DNA from 2 places in the Prochlorococcus sp. MIT 1327 genome. Region 1 is predicted to be linked to the other one. Evidence: predicted binding sites of a transcription regulator. Region 1 holds the regulator's gene; the other holds the start of a gene.

Evidence for each region. The regulator NtcA, encoded in region 1, controls nitrogen genes in cyanobacteria. The targets are predictions, from matches to a motif close to GTANCNNNNGNTAC.
Region 2: the regulator NtcA is predicted to act here: its motif matches at 2,787-2,800, upstream of SIB80_RS01210 (anthranilate phosphoribosyltransferase family protein).

The regions. Positions count from the first base shown of each region.
Region 1 covers NZ_CP138972.1:720,405-726,258, reverse strand. Annotated here, with positions in the region: gene SIB80_RS03490 (hypothetical protein) at 1-150, opposite strand, end outside; gene SIB80_RS03485 (hypothetical protein) at 178-351, opposite strand; gene dcd (dCTP deaminase) at 448-1,041, opposite strand; gene SIB80_RS03475 (cob(I)yrinic acid a,c-diamide adenosyltransferase) at 1,041-1,655, opposite strand; gene rph (ribonuclease PH) at 1,797-2,531, shown strand; gene ntcA (global nitrogen regulator NtcA) at 2,606-3,340, shown strand; gene SIB80_RS03460 (DUF3084 domain-containing protein) at 3,406-4,611, shown strand; gene SIB80_RS03455 (resolvase) at 4,608-5,039, shown strand; gene SIB80_RS03450 (DUF3146 family protein) at 5,023-5,280, opposite strand; gene pth (aminoacyl-tRNA hydrolase) at 5,280-5,854, opposite strand, start outside.
Region 2 covers NZ_CP138972.1:262,129-267,982, reverse strand. Annotated here, with positions in the region: gene SIB80_RS01230 (ferredoxin--nitrite reductase) at 1-488, shown strand, start outside; gene SIB80_RS01225 (hypothetical protein) at 541-684, shown strand; gene SIB80_RS01220 (formate/nitrite transporter family protein) at 742-1,632, shown strand; gene SIB80_RS01215 (hypothetical protein) at 1,645-2,367, shown strand; gene SIB80_RS01210 (anthranilate phosphoribosyltransferase family protein) at 2,814-3,920, shown strand; gene SIB80_RS01205 (GNAT family N-acetyltransferase) at 3,913-4,398, opposite strand; gene SIB80_RS01200 (MFS transporter) at 4,420-5,727, shown strand; gene ppk1 (polyphosphate kinase 1) at 5,770-5,854, shown strand, end outside.

The DNA.
Region 1 (5,854 bases):
TGCAAATAATCTTGCAATACCTACCAGTTCAGTGACTAGCGTATAACCAAAAAGTAGTGAACAAAACTTAACAGGCAGAACAAGAGCAAAAATCCCACCAAGAATTTCAAAGCCCGCAGAAAACCTGAACAGCAAAGAAGTCCGTATCATGGAATTAAGTTGCAAAAAATCTCATCTTTAACCTTGAAGCAGGCTAATACTGAACGCCAAAACTCCTACACAAGCAGCGAGAACGACAGCACTCACCCAAAAGACAAAAGAGTTGCCAAACTGTCCCCATCCACCAAGATAATCACCTGAGGTATTCACCTCCACCTCAGGAGGTGCGGATTTTGGCTGCTTGTCTGACATACGTGGGGGATGAGATCAGTAGCTTCACTCTATCAATGTCTACAAAATCAAAAAGATCTGTTGAGAGCAGACATGCATTCAACAGATCTTTTTCGTTCAAATCCTGGCGAGAGTGACGCGTTCTGGCTGATGTTGATATTTACCCTGGCGATCGCTGTAGGTGGTATCGCAGGGATCACCCTCGAAGAAAAGAAGCTGACAAATGCCTTCATTGGCATAGATACGGCAATCAGCTCCAGAACTATTGCTGAATTCAAGCGTGAGATGCCCTTCCCAACTGGCTTCGGCGGGAGTCGTATTAACGATGATACCAAGGCGAGCATAGGTACTCTTACCTAGGCAAATGACAGTGATATTTGATGGGACCTTCATCTTCTCCAGCGCCACACCGAGACCATAAGAATGAGCCGGCAGGATGAAATACTCGCCATCCTCGTCCTGATGCAAAGGGGTGGATTCGAGATTTGCAGGATTAAATCGCTTCGGATTCATCACCGTGCCTGGTACATGGCGAAAGATCAAAAACTCCTTCGCAGAGAGCCTTAGGTCATAACCAAAGGAAGAACAGCCAAAGCTCAGTACAGGCCGTTGATGCTGCTCAGGATCAAGATGTCGAATCAGTCCGGCTTGAAAGGGTTCAAGCATCCCTGCTGCGGCCTGTTCGGTGATCCAACGATCGTTTTTAAGCATTAGAAACCACGACGCAACTCAGTGACCTGATCAGCCATTGCCATCAGGATCGATGGCATGACTGAGCCAGTCAAGATGACATCCATCGACCCGGGGCGCTGTTCCAGAGTTGATAACACATCAGCTTCATCGAGATAACCAAGAGCAATCGCCAGACCAACCTCATCCAACACCATTTGATCCAAATCACTCGCCAAGATGCGATCCCGACATTCATGCCAAATGGCCTCCACGGCCTCAGGCGCGCTGGAGTCAAGGGCAAGCGTTGAAGCAGGCTCAGATAGACAGCCAGGAACCGCCGGGCGCAGCCACTCAAGTCGCCCACATAGGCGCACACGCCCATCTGGGCCTTGGTCTACTCCTCCCTTGAGGAACTGAGCCACCAACACACGACTTCCCAGCCCAGCCGCTCTTAACGCCTGACTCAAGACAACAGAAAAACTGCCTCGATAGGGGGCTGTATAAACCTGAAGCTGCCCTTCAGGAGCTACCAGATGCAGCAAACGCCTATCAGCAACTACTGCCAAAGACCGACTCCCATCACTCTCCTGCGAGCGATGGTCCGTCATGCACGGATCCACGGAGCGATGACTAGGGCTCAGGCTGGCAGTCATAAAAGTCTCAATCGCCCCGACAAAACCAGCAGAAATCAAATGTAGCGGTGGGAAGCTGCTTAACAAGGCTCTTGACACTATCCATGGTGTAAAAGCACCTGTTTCTGCCAGGCTCAGTTCATCTCAACCACCAACAGCACGATGCTCACATCCCCCCAGCCACGTGCTGACGGCCGCCTTGCTGACGTGATGCGGCCCCTTCAGATCACATGGGATCCAATGGGCTTTGCCCTCAGTTCGTTAATCATCCGCACTGGTCGCACCGCAGTGCTCTGCAGTGTTTGCGTTGAAGAAGGTGTACCCCGCTGGCGCAAAGGCCAAGGCAAAGGCTGGCTCAGCGCCGAGTACCGCCTTCTGCCTGGGTCTACACCGCAAAGACAGAACCGTGAACTGCTCAAGCTTTCCGGACGCACTCAAGAAATTCAACGCCTCATTGGCCGCAGCCTGCGCGCCGTGATCGACATGGCCGCTCTTGGGGAAACCACCCTGCGAATTGATTGTGACGTCATTCAGGCCGATGCCGGCACACGTACAGCCTCCATCACCGGCGCTTGGATTGCCTTAAAACGAGGCTGCGATCGCTTGCTAGAACAAGGGCTGCTCACGCATCAACCCGTCATCGAGCAAGTTGCTGCAGTATCCGTTGGTTTAGTGGAGAGTTATCCCCTTCTCGACCTCGACTACAGCGAAGACTCCAGGGCTGATGTGGATCTAAACGTGGTAATGGGCTCCAATGGGCACCTATTGGAGCTGCAGGGCACCGCTGAAGGGGCTCCATTCAGCAGGAATCAACTCAACGACTTGCTGAATCTGGCAGAACCCGGCCTGCAACATCTACAAGCCTTCCAACGTTCGGCATTAATGCAAGAAGACTAAAAACCGTCACCATTGCTACATGGTGGTGGAGGTCCACTCCCTAACTTCATATTTCTGCCGTTTGCTGCGCAGCCATGGCCGGCGTCATCCGCGGCTTCAGCCGTTACGCCCAGCAACCCTATGTTCAAGGGTCAGGAAGTATGGCCAACTCGCCTGCTCCACCCCAGAAAACCCTGCTGGAAGTCATCCGTGAACTGGATGGCGCCAGCAACGAAATGGTGGAGCGCTCCAAAACCATCTTCTTTCCTGGCGATCCTGCCGAAAAGGTTTATCTCATTCGACGCGGCGCCGTTCGGCTATCTCGGGTCTATGAATCTGGTGAAGAGATCACCGTGGCATTGCTGCGTGAAAACAGCCTATTTGGAGTGCTCTCTCTACTCACAGGCCATCGCTCGGACCGTTTTTATCACTCCGTAGCCTTCACCCGAGTGGAAATGATCACAGCGCCAGCCACCTCAGTTCGCCAAGCGATCGAAAACGACACCAGCGTGGGGTTACTTCTGCTGCAGGGTCTCTCAAGTCGGATCTTGCAAACCGAGACCATGATCGAGACCCTCACTCACCGCGACATGTCATCAAGGCTTGTGAGTTTCCTGCTAGTCCTCTGCCGGGATTTCGGGGTTCCAGGGGAACAAGGAATCACCATTGACCTACGCCTCTCACATCAGTCCATCGCTGAAGCAATCGGCTCGACTCGCGTCACCATTACTCGCCTGTTGGGAGACCTGCGCAATTCAGGTCTAGTGCAAATCGATCGCAAGAAAATCACCGTTCTTGATCCGATTGCCCTTGCTAAAAAATTCAACTGATCCCCGTCCCAGTCCAGGATGGTGAAACGGGTTGACACTATTCCTGATCCCACCCGCCCATTTTCGTGACCGGCTGGCTGCTGATCCTCTCCCTACTCGTCCTCGGTGGTGTGCTCTCCACCCTCGGCGATCGACTTGGCAGCCGTGTAGGCAAAGCAAGGCTGAGCCTGTTCAATCTCAGACCGCGAAGGACAGCCGTCTTCATCACCGTTCTCACTGGCAGCCTGATTAGCGCCCTGTCCCTAGGACTGATGCTGCTGGTCAGTCGACAACTGCGAGTAGGACTTTTTGAACTGGATGACCTTCAGGCCAAACTCCAACAAAGTCGTGATGCCCTCAATTCAAGTCGGTCGGCCCAGTTCAATGCCGAGCTTGATCTCAAGCAGGCCAGGTCGGACAGCAATCAGGTTCAGAATGAACTGAAGGAAGCCAAAAAGCGAGCTACTGCCCTTCGCAACGAACTCGCACCACTACAAAAACAAAGGCAACAGCTCGAGGCGGAACGAGCTCGTCTCAGTCGCGACATTTCCAAAAAAGATGCCGACATCCGCCGAACGGAAGTTGAACTAGCCAATGTTCGCAGCAGGATTAGCGCGGCTGAAAAAGAACTGAAGCAGCTCGAGACCAACCTCATTGCCTTACGTCGAGGGGATGTTGTGCTGAGCAGTGGGCAGCAACTTGCTGCAGCCACCCTGCGGCTCGATAACCCCAGCCAGGCGAAAGCCGTCATCGACCGCCTACTTCAGGAAGCAAACCTGGAGGCTTTTCGACGCGTACGTCCCGGTGAAGAAGCCAATCGACAGATCCTGCTCGTGCCACGCACCGATATCAACCGCATCGAACAGATCATCCGAAAGCCAGGCACCTGGGTGGTCTATGTGCGCTCTGCCGCAAACGTGTTGCGTGGTGAGAACGTGGTATATGCCTTCCCGGATGCTCGCCCAAATATCAACATCGTCCGACAAGGCGAAGTTCTCGCACGAACGACTCTTGACCAAAACGAGAAGAGCAGCGAAACCGTGCGCAACCGACTTAGCCTCCTGCTTGCATCAACTCTGGCAGAGGTAAAAAGACGCGGATCCCTCAGTTCAGGACTGCAGTTCGATGGCAGTGAGATGAACCGGCTCGGCAAGGCATTACTGAACCGTTCTCAAGAGCGGATTGAGCTAGAAGCCGTGGCACTCCGCAACAGCGATACAGCCGATCCAGTAGCAGTTGTCCTGCAGCCCGTGGGTGGTCCTTGGACAAAGATTCCCGAAGACAAACCATGACAAAGCTTGTGGCCATAGATCCTGGTCGCAATAAATGTGGATTAGTTCTTGCCGATACAGCAACAAGTGCTGTGCTGGAGGGGAAAGTGGTGGCCGCAGCCGCTGTGCTCGACCTCATCATGCATTGGCAAAACCAAGCACCCTTAGAAGGCATCTTGATCGGCAACGGCACCAGCAGTGAATACTGGCAAAACCTTCTACTGCACATTGCCCCCTTGCATGTGGTCGAAGAACGTGGGAGCACACTGCGCGCCCGCCATCGCTATTGGGAGCTATGGCCCCCAAGCAACTGGCGCCGCTGGCTACCCCGAGGAATGATCCTGCCTCCCCATCATCTGGACGCCATAGCCGCAATGGTGTTGCTTGAAGACCACCTCGGGCAACAACTCCTTTGGCCCGGACCACCCAACTTCAGAATCGGGCCCTAACAGTGAACATATAATCCCCACCAGGCTCAAGGCGGTAGTCAGCCTTAACGAGGAATCGCAGTAAAGCATCCTCAATCAGTGCTCGCCCAAGAGAGGGTTCCACTTTCAGTTCACCCCGATCGAAAGCCCAGCTGAACTGCCACTGAAACCCCCCAGCGGAAACCTCCCCATCCAAGCGTTGGTCGGCAAAGCTTTGGCGGTGTACACAGAGGCGAGCCGTGGTGACAGGCAAATGACTCATCAGCAGGCAGAACAACCCTCCGGTTGAAAAGCATTGAGACGATTACCTGCCCGTTCCAACCCAAGGCACTGAATCAGATCCAAACCCATCAGCACCTCATCAAGCACTTGATCGACTAGGAAGCTCTCCTGCCGACTAAACACCCCGAGCACATGCGAGACGGTTCGAGCTCTTCGTTCCTCAGAGGTACAACCTGGAGCACCGATCCCGATCCGCAGACGACAAAAATCCTGAGTCCCCAGATGTTGAATCGCGCTGCGCAAACCATTGTGACCTCCTGCACTTCCCTGGGCGCGAAGCCGCAGTCGACCCAAAGACAAATCCATGTCATCTACAAGCACCAGCAACTGATCAACCTCCAAGCCAAACCAATCGATGGCTGCACGAATCGCCCGACCGCTTTCATTCATATAAGTTTGAGGCATCAGCATTCGAACCCTCTCTGAGCCAACCGCCACTTCCGCCATCAGTCCATGGAACTTTGTTTGCGGCCTGAAACTGACTGACTTCTGCGCAGCGAACTTATCGAGGGCCATGAAGCCGATGTTGTGACGGGTACCGACATACTTTGAGC
Region 2 (5,854 bases), 460 kb from region 1:
AGCGTTTTCCACTTGAACCCGGTTCCTTTGCCGCCGGCACTGTCTCCTGCACAGGAAATACGTACTGCAGCTTCGCCCTTACAAACACCAAAGATCAGGCCATGGCAATGGCCCATCAACTGGATGCAGAACTCATCCTCCCTGAAGAAATAAAAGTCCATTGGACTGGCTGTCCCAACAGCTGTGGCCAGGCCTACATGGGCGCAATCGGCCTCACAGGAACCAAAGCCCGTGCACCGAACGGGGGCCAAGGCATGGTTGAGGCCTATGACCTCAGCCTTGAAGGCCGGCAAGGGCCGGATGCCCGAATCGGGACACTGCATCGCAAAGGCATTCCTGGCAGCGAACTGAAAGACGTGCTGCGGGAATTACTGATCGAACGCTTCGGTGCTCAACCTCGTAGCCAACCGAAGCAGAACAGCGACCCTTTCTCCAACTTCATGAACTGGTTCAGCAATTTAGGCGAAAACAGCAGCCCATCCCCTTGAGCTGCGATCGCTAAACCACCGTTCTTAAATCAATCACCTATCAAGCCCCACCATGCAATCGACTTCCCAAGCACGTGATCTTTTCTCTCGCTTTGTCAACTGGTTAAGCAACAGCGGTAGCGACAAGCCTGCAATCAATCAAAAAGAAGGTGGCCGAGATGTCTTCTCACGCCTGATGAACACCATCAGTGGCTAAAAATCCTCCTCTCGTTAAACCTACGCATCTACCAACATGAGCGCCACGGCGTCACAAATGGACTACGTCCTACCTAACGAACTTGTCGACGGCATGATTACCGCCGGCGGCAAAAAAGCCACTGTCAGCGTCAAGAACTTGCTGGTGCGTGGCTTCTATTCCGGGGCCATTCTCGGCCTTGCTGTGATCCTTGCACTCACAGTTGGTCTCAAGAGTGGTCAGCCATGGTTGGGATCCCTGCTCTTCCCCTTCGGCTTTGCCAGCATCGTGCTGTTCGGCATGGAACTGGTCACCGGTAACTTCGCTCTGCTGCCTATGGCCACATGGGCCGGCAAGAGCACCTGGGGAGCCACCTTCCGCAACTGGGGTTGGGTCTGGCTCGGCAACTGGATCGGCACTGCTGTGGTTGCCCTACTGATGGCAATCAGCCTGACCAGCGGTGGCACCGTGGATCCCGCCTCCGCTGCCGATGGTGGCGGCATGTGGCAACAGGTAGCAGCGAAGATCATTGCCCTCAACAAAACCAACGTTGTTACCAAATACGAGAACCTTCAATCCCTTGGCTTCTTCTTGGCCTTCCTGCGCGGATTGATCGCGAACTGGTTGGTTTGTCTGGGTGTGACCATGGCCCTAGTTAGTAAGAGCGTACCTGGCAAAATTTTGGCCTGCTGGCTGCCGATCACAGCATTCCAAACCATGGGAATGGAGCACATCGTGGTGAACATGTTCCTGCACACCGCCGGACCCATGCTTGGTTCAGGCGTTTCTTTTGGCCAGGTAATCGTTTGGAACTTCATTCCAGTCACCCTCGGCAACATCATTGGCGGGATGGTGTTTATCGGCATGCTCTTCTACAGCACCCATCGCACCCAAATGAGCAACGTACTGCCTACGGTTCACGATGAGAAGCTGGAACGTGAACTCGCCGCCGAACTAGGGGCACGCTGATCTAGAACATTCATGAGCTTCGATGAAGCCGTTCTCTGGGAACGTCTCAATAAAGTAGGTAAGACTCCTCTAGAACCAGACTGGCTGGGGAATGTTTACTGCCCCAGCCTTTCTGCTGATCTACGTAAAGCCTTAGCCGAAAGACTGGGCTTACTTGGTGATGATGGCTGGGGAATATTAAAAACCCTGCTTAAGCAACATGGTAAGCAGTCAGAACTCATCCATGCAGCTGGCCTCTGCCATCAACCTGAGGCTCGAGACTGGCTCATCCAACAACTTGGTGATCAAGAAGAACTGGAGCTCGAGGTCCTTCAAGCAATGGCCTGCTGGGGAGCAATCGTGCCAACTTTGCTGATAAAAAGGATTTTCAGAGAACCTTCCCAAGCAATGCGCATGGCTGGTCTGGAGTTGTTGAACTTCAAGGCATACCAACTCAGCGATGACGAGCTGCTGAACCTCCTTGACGACCTCCTCAACGACATACGCGATCCGGTGGTGTTAAGCACCATTCGAATTCTGCAACGACGCGATGGTGTCGACATCAGCAACCGCATTGCCGAAGTGGCAAGAAAAGGTTCCGAAGCTACAACACGTGCAGCATTACTAGCCCTGGGCTGCATCGGCACATCCAGCAGTCAATCAAACCTGTTCAAGCTCAGCCAAAGTCTGCCGACTGATCTCCATCGAGACCTAGCCAAAAAACAACTTGCTCAGCAATACAGATCATGGCAATGAATCCATAGCCAACGGATACGCAAATATGGGTTATTGAATCAAAAAGAGGATGATGGCAATAAAGGAAAACTGCAATCCAAGCAAAAGCAATCGTATCTGATGATTCATTTCATTGACACCAATCAACTACTGAAAAGCAGAACTACGGTGCCAAAAAAACTCTTACTCTTAGATGAATCTTCTATGCAAGACGCATGCCGAACCCTTGCAATCAAAAGCCCGCTAATCAAATAAAAAATAGCATAAAACCAGTCTCGACGTTGATCAATACCCCAGCGCAAAAACTTTGAAGATTCGAACATTGCACTTAGAAAATATAACTACGCTGAAATGCAAACAGCCTCGCTTTATCGTTGCAGTGATTCCTAAAGCCCAACGGAGCCAATTAGGCCTGTGCCAAGCAGGCATGTCACAAGGATGTCTTAATCGCTACTCCACGCAGCTACATGACTACAGAAAGATCCAATGAGTTCCGGCAATCAATCGTGACCACATGCCCAGAATCATCCGGCCGTGAACGCTTCAAAGCCCACCTCAGGAAGGTGGGAAGTGGAGAGCAAACCAGTCGTGGCATGAGCCGTGAAGAATCAGCTGATGCCTTGCATCTCATCCTTACAGCCCAAGCCAGCCCTGCTCAAATTGGCGCCTTCCTCATCGCCCATCGCATTCGTCGACCCGAGCCCCAGGAACTCGCCGGCATGCTCGATACATACAGAGTGCTTGGACCCAAACTGAAATCAGCCAATGGCCAGAAACGACCCATTTGCTTTGGGATGCCATTCGACGGCCGCAAGCGAACAGCCCCGATTTATCCGCTCACAGCACTGGTCCTACTCAACGCTGGTCAACCCGTCGTCTTGCAAGGGGGGCAACGTATGCCAATCAAATATGGCGTCACCACAGAAGAGTTATTCAAAGCCTTAGGGCTACAACTCCAAGGCCTATCAATAGCAAACCTAGAAGCTGGCTTTCAACAACATGGTCTGGCACTGATTTACCAGCCAGATCACTTCCCGCTAGCCGAAAGCTTGATCAGTTATCGCGACGACATCGGCAAGCGACCGCCTTTGGCCAGTTTGGAGCTGCTTTGGACAGCACATCAAGGAAAGCATTTACTCGTCAGCGGCTTCGTGCATCCCCCCACCGAAGAGCGTGCCTGGAAAGCCCTTGCGCTAGCAGGTGAAACAAATCTCGTGACTGTGAAAGGGCTCGAAGGAAGCACAGACCTTCCCATCAGTCGAGCTTGCATCACATCACGAGTTCAAAATGGCAAGCCAGAACGACTCATCCTCCACCCCCGTAACCATGGCTGCTTTAGCAAAGACGTTGAGTGGAGCAACCTGACAGAGTGGAGCGAGCAGGCAATGGAAGCTCTGCACAATCGCGGGCCATTAAGTCAGCCCCTCCTCTGGAATGCTGGGACCTACCTATGGTTATCGGGCCTGGTCGACAACCTCGATGAAGGTATCGCTCATGCTGAAAAGTGTCTGCAATCAGGCTTAGCCCAAACCACGCTTGAGCAGCTCATTGCTTGGAGAGAGGCCATCATTTGAAGCGAGCCTGTAGGTTTTTCGCCATGCGATAACGATCGAAACTCACTCCTCCGATCTGAATCACTTCCTTAGCCATTTCAATCCAGCCCCACTTCAACAGCAAAGGGTGACTACACAAACTGGCTTCCGTCACCAAGATTAGCTCTCCTTCCTGCAAGGCTTCAGCTTCCACCTGTTCAAGCAACGCAGTAGCATGACCACAACGAGCAGACCGGCCCCGGCAATACAGCAACGCCAAACGATCAGAAGGATAACGAAGAGCGAAAGCCTCAACCTCGTCGTTCTCAAGACTCAACCACCCTCGTCCTTCAATCAATGGCCGATCAAGAACTCCTGGTAACCAGGCCAAGGCTGCCCATGCACTGATCTGAACAGGGGAATACAAGCCTCCCCCTTGAGATTCAATCGCATCGGCATAAATCTCCCTGACAACAAAATGATCAGTTTTTGTAAGGGGTCTTAAGCGTCGACCAGTCACAAGAGCCTGCCATTTAGATCAATGGCGTCAAGTCTCTATGGGATCGTGACATTCATCCTGACTCATTCCCAATTGCGCCGACCACAGATTCCCATCTTTCTCTGTGCCTTTGTCACTCTGTTGAACGATCGCCTAGGTGAAACCCTCTTACTGCCATTACTTCCATACCTCCCAGGACGCTTCACAGACAGCGGCACAATCCTGGGGCTACTTGGAGGTACTTATGCATTGGCTCAATTCGTCGTGGCTCCCCTAATTGGAGCTCTCAGTGATCGTTTTGGCCGCAAACCAATTTTAACCGCTTGCGTTGCTGGCTCAGTAGTAGGCCTTGGCTTATTCGCTATCACAGTATGGATTGACTGGAACATACTTCCAGCCGCTTGGATCAGCATTGTTCCCCTGATCCTTCTCTTCTCAGCAAGAATCATCGATGGCGTTAGCGGTGGAACAGCAAGTAGCGCCACAGCAGTGCTTGCCGACATCTCAACACCTGAGAGCCGAGCTAAGGCATTCGGCCTGATTGGCGTTGCATTCGGCCTCGGGTTCATCTTGGGCCCTTATATCGGTGGCCGCTTAGCAGAGATCAATATCGCTCTACCCGGGATAGCCGCCACAGCCTTCGCAGTCGCGAACCTGCTTCTTGTGATCTATATCCTTCCCGAAACACACCCGCCAGCAGCTCGCAATTCCCTACCAAGCAAAAGACAACTCAACCCGATCACCCAGCTAGCACAGATCTTTGCCAATCCATTAGTAAGCCGCCTTTGTTTCGCCTTCTTCCTGTTCTTCATGGCATTCAACGGTTTCACAGCTGTGCTGGTGCTTTACCTGAAGCAAGCCTTTTCATGGACAGTCGGTTTAGCAGGCCTGACCTTTGCAGTTGTAGGCGTGATCGCAATGGTGGTTCAAGGGCTGCTCATCGGTCCACTGGTCAAATCCTTCGGCGAATGGCGGCTCACCATTGCTGGCGTTGGCTTCGTCATTGCAGGCTGTCTGCTATTACCCATGGCCAGTCAGCAGAATTCGATTTCTGTTGTATTCACTGCCGTATCGGTACTTGCCCTTGGCACAGGTCTCGTAGTGCCATGCTTGAGAGCCCTCGTCTCCAGACGCCTCGACAACGCAGGCCAAGGGGCAGTACTCGGTAGCCTTCAAGGCCTGCAGAGTCTAGGGACCTTCCTTGGGGCAGCGGCTGCAGGATTCGCCTACGACCAAATAGGCCCTCGCAGTCCCTTCTGGCTGGCCATCCTCGTACTAGCGGGAGTTGTTGCCCTTGTTGCAGGAGGCCTACCTGCAAGCACAAGTAACACAACAATCAAACAATCATGATTGCTACTTTGCCTGGATAGTGGATCAACAAACTGGCATTCAATGAGTAATCCAGCGGTAGCTTCGGAGCACTACATCAACCGAGAGCTCAGCTGGATCTCCTTCAACGAAAGGGTCCTTGCTCAGG